Regions from separate parts of the Staphylococcus ratti genome, predicted to be linked through region 1. Evidence: riboswitches for the same ligand, from Rfam matches in the RefSeq annotation. Region 1 holds a riboswitch; the other holds the start of a gene.
What was found. A riboswitch is a leader RNA that binds a small molecule or an ion and turns the genes downstream of it on or off. The one in region 1 is predicted to bind lysine.
Positions count from the first base shown of each region.

Region 2: another riboswitch for lysine. It lies ahead of LN051_RS06370 (aspartate-semialdehyde dehydrogenase); the one in region 1 lies ahead of LN051_RS05085 (amino acid permease).

Region 1 covers NZ_CP086654.1:1,050,092-1,053,527, reverse strand. Annotated here, with positions in the region: gene LN051_RS05085 (amino acid permease) at 1-1,218, opposite strand, end outside; lysine riboswitch at 1,344-1,518, opposite strand; gene thrS (threonine--tRNA ligase) at 1,574-3,436, opposite strand, start outside.
Region 2 covers NZ_CP086654.1:1,306,129-1,309,564, reverse strand. Annotated here, with positions in the region: gene LN051_RS06375 (ABC-F family ATP-binding cassette domain-containing protein) at 1-845, shown strand, start outside; lysine riboswitch at 1,438-1,614, shown strand; gene LN051_RS06370 (aspartate-semialdehyde dehydrogenase) at 1,733-2,716, shown strand; gene dapA (4-hydroxy-tetrahydrodipicolinate synthase) at 2,739-3,436, shown strand, end outside.

The sequences.
Region 1 (3,436 bases):
TTGAGCCTCAAAAGCTTTCCTAAAACGGTAATGGCTAATTGCAATACCGACCCAAGCGATGAATCCAGTCAAACCACTTGCTGCTACGATGTATTCATATGCGTTACCACTCAAATGTTGCACTGCAAAAATAAAAACTACAACGGCTGCTGTTGCAAGCATTGATACAATAGGTGTACCATTTTTATTTGTGCTTCCAAAAACACGTGCTGCAAGACGGTCTTTACTCATTGAATAAAGCATACGCGTACTTGCATACATACCCGAGTTCCCCGCTGAAAGTACTGAAGTGAGGATGACCGCATTCATAAATGAGGCTGCAAATGCTAAACCTGCATTTTTAAATACTAACGTAAAAGGTGACGTTGCAATGTCATTTTTTCCACCCATTAGCGCTGGATTGTCATAAGGAATCAACATACCAATGATGAAGATCGCAAAAACATAAAATAACAATATACGCCAGAAAACTTGTTTGATCGCTTTAGGTACAGCACGTTGAGGGTTTTCAGATTCTCCTGCAGTAATCCCTACTAATTCCGTACCTTGGAATGAGAAACCTGCAATTAAGAAAACACCAAAAATAGCAAGTAAACTTCCGCCCAAACTATCTCCTAAAATTGGAGCATCACCTTTAGTAAACGTATCAAAACCTACAGCTGGTCCGCCCATAATACCAAAAATTGTTAATAATCCAACGATAATGAAAATAATAACTGTTGCTACTTTAATAAAAGCAAACCAATATTCACTTTCACCATAAACTTTTACAGATAGTGCATTCAAACTAAAAATCACACACATAAATAGGCAACTCCAAGCCCAAGCTGGTAAAAATTGTAAAGGTGCCCAATATTGAATCACTTGCGCTGCAATAGTCACATCAGCCGCAACAGTAATCACCCAGTTGAACCAGTAATTCCAACCTAACGCAAACCCTAGTGACGGATCTACAAAACGTGTTGCGTACGTACTAAATGACCCTGAGACAGGTAGATAAGTGGCCATTTCTCCTAATGATGTCATTAAGAAAAACACCATGATACCAATGATGGAATAACCGAGTAGTGCCCCCAGCGGGCCAGCGTCTCCAATGGCACCGCCTGACGTCATAAATAACCCTGTCCCAATTGCTCCACCGATGGCAATCATCGAAATATGTCGATCTTTAAGTTGTCTTTGAACAGTGTTGTCTTTTTCCGAATGAACCTGATTCATAAACATTATCCTTTCTTATTACTTAGAGGTAAGTGTAACAACTGCCCGATTCTAACTATTAACATTAAATATCGTTAAAAAAAGACAAAGCTCGCACCTAGGATGCAACCTTTGTCTTTTTTCATAACATAGATAGCACACCACTATTGTGACAGTCTGGCCCCTATTCGAAAACCAGCCCAATAAAAAGTATTCATGGTGTACTTTTTACTTCGGCGTCTTTACCTTTAATTTGTGCAACATATGTCCCATTCAACTTCTGACAAACGACTCTTTAAAGACGCAACCTCTAACTAAATTCGTATTTACTTTTAATTAATATCTACTATAGCTTAATCCGTAAGCATTGACAAGTTTATCGTTTCTTTTTTAAACGAATTTCGTCAATCAAATTCCAAATGAATTCATCTTTTTCGATTGTTTCTTGATCTTTAGAGCCGTATTTTCTCACATTCACTTCGTTGTTTTCAACTTCTTTATCCCCAACAACGAGTTGATATGGTATTTTTTTCATTTGAGCTTCACGGATTTTGTAACCCATTTTTTCATTACGGTCGTCGATTCGAACTCGAACACCTTGTGATTTAAGCTCATCATGAATTTGTTTCGCATAATCATAATGTAAATCAACATTAACAGGAATAATTTCAACTTGTTGTGGCGCTAACCATGTTGGAAATGCACCTTTTGTTTCCTCAGTTAAGAAGGCAACAAAACGTTCCATAGTAGAAACGACACCGCGGTGAATTACAACTGGTCGATGTTGCTCGCCGTCTTTACCGATGTAATTTAAGTCAAAACGTTCAGGCAATAAGAAGTCAAGTTGAACCGTAGATAACGTTTCTTCTTTACCCATTGCTGTTTTAACTTGGACATCAAGCTTAGGTCCATAAAAAGCTGCTTCCCCAAGCGCTTCTTCGTATACTAACCCGAGTTCATCAGATGCTTCTTTCAACATAGATTCTGCTTTAATCCACATCTCATCATCATCGAAATATTTCTCTTTATCTTCAGGATCACGATAACTTAATCTAAAGCGATAATCTTCAAACCCAAAATCTTTATACACATCAATAATCATATTCACAACGCGTTTGAATTCATCTTTGATTTGATCTGGACGTACAAAAATGTGTGCATCATTAAGCGTCATTCCACGCACACGTTGTAAACCAGATACTGCACCACTTGCCTCATAACGATGCATTGTACCAAGCTCTGCAATACGAATTGGCAGTTCACGATATGAATGCGGCTTATTGGCATAAATCATCATATGATGCGGACAGTTCATCGGACGTAACACCATCGCTTCATCTTCATCAAGTTGCATTACAGGAAACATATCGTCTTGGTAGTGGTCCCAATGTCCTGATGTTTTATATAAATTGGTATTTGCCATCACCGGTGTATACACGTGGTCGTATCCAAAATTGATTTCTTTATCAACAATGTAACGTTCGATTTCACGGCGAATTGTCGCCCCGTTTGGTAACCATAGCGGCAATCCTGCACCGACCAATTGGTTGTTTGTGAAAAGCTCTAAGTCTTTACCGATACGTCTATGATCGCGCTCTTTACGTTCTTCAAGCATTTGTAAGTGCGCTTTTAAATCTTTTTTGTCAAAAAACGCTGTGCCATATATACGTTGAAGCATTTTGTTATTACTATCTCCACGCCAGTACGCGCCTGCTGTTGAAAGCAATTTGAATTCTTTAATTTTAGCAGTTGACGGCACATGGACGCCGCGACATAAATCAGTGAATTCTCCTTGTGAGTATAATGTGACAGTTTCATCTTCAGGAATTGCATCAATAAGCTCTAACTTATATGGATCCTCACTGAAAAATGCTTTTGCTTCGTCTCGTGATACAACACGACGTTCGATTGGAAGATTTTCATTTACAATTTGTTTCATTGTTTTTTCTATTTTTTCAAAATCATCGCTAGAAACTTTAGTTTCCATATCAAAGTCGTAATAAAAACCATCATCAATGACAGGGCCTACTCCAAAATTCACATCTCCATAAAGACGTTTAATTGCGTGCGCCATTAAGTGCGCTGTAGAGTGACGTAACACTTCTAACGCTTCGTCACTTCCTGGTGTAACAATTTCAATGTCCCCGTTTTCTTCTAAAGGCGCTGTTAAATCCACCAATTGTTGATTAAATTTTCCTGCTACTGCTTTTTTACGTAAACCAGGACTAATAGATTGTGC
Region 2 (3,436 bases), 260 kb from region 1:
ATAAGAAAAAAGAAGAAAAAATTAAAGAGCTACAAGACTTTATCGCGCGATTTTCTGCGAACGCATCTAAATCTAAACAAGCGACAAGTCGTAAAAAGCAATTAGAAAAAATTGAATTGGACGACATTCAACCTTCTTCACGTCGATATCCTTTTGTAAAATTTACGCCAGAACGTGAAATTGGGAATGACTTATTGTTTGTTGAAAATGTATCAAAAACAATTGAAGGTGAAAAAGTACTTGATAACTTATCCTTTACGATGAATCCAAATGACAAAGCTGTTTTAATGGGACAAAGTGAAATTGCTAAAACGACGCTTCTTAAAATTTTAGCCGGTGAAATGGAACCAGATGAAGGAACGGTGAAATGGGGTGTGACAACTTCTCAAAGTTACTTCCCTAAAGACAATTCAGAGTACTTTGATAACGTGAACATGGATTTAGTTGAATGGTTGCGTCAATATGCGCCTGAAGATGAACAAACTGAAACATTTTTACGGGGTTTCTTAGGTCGTATGTTGTTTAGCGGTGAAGAAGTGAAGAAAAAAGCAAGTGTCCTTTCTGGTGGCGAAAAGGTACGTTGTATGTTAAGTAAAATGATGCTTTCAAGTGCGAATGTTTTATTACTAGATGAGCCAACCAACCACCTAGATTTAGAAAGTATAACTTCAGTCAATGAAGGTTTGAAATCATTTAAAGGTTCTATCATTTTTACATCGCATGACTTTGAATTTATTAACACGATTGCGAACCGTGTCATTGATTTAGATGAACCAGGTGGCTTATCTAAAGAAATTACGTATGAACGTTATTTAGAAGAAAAAGGCTTTTTAAAAACAAAATAATATAGCGATGTGCGCATTGAGCATTTGAAACAGCACGCATCAAGGGTGGGACAACGAAATCAAATAGATTTCTGTCCCCCATTTAATGAGAAAGTAACTATTAAAAATTCACAGTAGCTGTCTGGATTGAAACTTCGCTTACTAACTCCTTTCAACCCTAGTCAGCCTTGTGGGGGTAGGACAACGAAATCAAATAGATTTCTGTCCCACATCAAATGAGAAAGTAACTATTAAAAAGTCACAGTAGCTGTCTGGATTGAAACTTCGCTTACTAGCTCCTTTCAACCCTAGCCAGCCTTGTGGGGGTGGGACAACGAAATCAAATAGATTTCTGTCCCACATCTAAAGAGAAGGTAACTTTTAAAAAGCACAGTAGCTGTCTGGATTGAAACTTCGCTTACTAGCTCCTTTCAATCCTAGTCAGCCTTGTGGGGGTGGGACGACGAAATCAAATAGATTTCTGTCCCACTCCCTTACATTCCTTTTATTGTAAATAATTATGCTTTAAATTGTCAGTAAATTTCAAAAAATCACCCTTTTCTGTTTACATGGAAGTGAGCGCTATGTATAATGAGAAACATAACAATTAAATCATTACTGATGAGGCGCATCAATCATGAGTAGATATATCGATATTGCCTGCAAGCAAAATATATCCAAAGGGTGAGATGCCGAAATAAACAGGAATTGCAGATACTGTTTATTGGATTCTACGGTTAAGAGCTAAGAATCTGTCATTATTTACTAATAATGGAGTGCATCGCTTGTATATAAAAAGTAACAAGTTCGCACCCCGAACTTGTTTTTTTGTATATTCAGAGCCTTCAATTTAGTCCCCTCTTAAAAACAGGGTAGCAAACATAAAAATACAAATGGAGTGAACGAACATGACAAAATTAGCAGTTGTAGGTGCAACAGGATTAGTAGGAACAAAAATATTAGAAACAATTGAACGTAAAGGAATCCCTTTTGATGAGCTCGTCTTATTTTCATCTCCCCGTTCAGCTGGTCAAAAAATTTCATTTAAAGGTAAGACCTACACTGTTCAAGTGTTGACTGAAGCAGCTACTGATGGTCAATTTGATTATGTATTGATGAGCGCGGGAGGACGTACAAGCGAACAATTTGCGCCACTTTTTGAACAGCATGGAGCTATTGTAATTGATAATTCTAGCCAATGGCGTATGACAAACGATATCGATTTAGTTGTACCTGAAGTCAATGAACCTACATTTAAACGTGGTATCATTGCCAATCCTAATTGTTCAACAATTCAATCTGTCGTTCCATTAAAACCATTACACGATCAATTTGGTTTAAAACGGGTCGCTTATACAACGTATCAAGCTGTTTCGGGCTCTGGAATGCAAGGCAAAAAAGATCTTGAAGATGGTGCGAAAGGTGTTGAACCTAAAGCCTATCCCCACCCTATTTATAACAATGTCTTACCTCATATCGATGTGTTTTTAGAAAATGATTACACTAAAGAAGAACAAAAAATGATTGATGAAACACGTAAAATTTTAAACTTACCTGATTTAAAAGTTACAGCAACTTGTGTACGTGTACCTGTACAAGACAGTCATAGTGTTCATATAAACGTGACATTAGATAAAACAGCCACTGTAGAAGAGATTCGCGATTTGTTTAAACGTGATTCTCGCATCGTTTTAGTAGATCAACCTGACAAAAATGAATATCCTTTAGCAATTCATTCAACTGGTAAAGATGATGTATTTGTAGGACGTATCCGAAAAGACGACTCTTTAGACAATACATTTCATATTTGGTGTACGTCTGACAACTTATTGAAAGGTGCAGCATTGAACGCAGTGCAAGTATTAGAGCAAGTTTTAAAACTTAAAGCTTAAATTTCGAAGGGAGTCAGATATTATGACACACATTTTTGAAGGAACAGGCGTGGCACTCATCACCCCTTTTTCAAATAATGAAGTGGACTATCAGGCCATTAGAAATCAAGTGAATTATTTAATTGACAATAACATTCAATCAATTGTAGTGAATGGAACGACTGCAGAAAATCCTACGTTAACAAGTGAGGAAAAAGACAATATTTTAAAAACGGTCATTGAAGAAAATGCTTCACGTGTCCCTATTATTGTAGGAACAGGCACAAACAATACTGAAAATTCAATTCAAGCTTCATTGCGAGCAAAAGCACTTGGAGCAGACGCAATCATGTTGATTACTCCGTATTATCTTAAAACGAGTCAACGTGGTCTCATCGCACATTTTGAAGCGATTGCGAATGCTACGAAGTTACCAGTAGTATTGTATAATGTGCCATCACGTACAAATTCAACTATAGAAGTCGAAACACTCGTACATTTAAGTAAAAATCCGTATATTGTTGCTTTAAAAGACGCAACGAATGATTTTGATTATTTCAGTGAACTTCAAAATAAACTCGATTTAGAAGCATTCGCTTTATATAGTGGGAATGATGACAATATTGTGGATTATTATGAACAAGGCGGACACGGCGTCATTTCAGTTGTAGCGAACGTAATCCCTGCTGCCTTTCAGGATATCTATAAAAATCATGAACAACGCGCCTTACGTTTTCAACC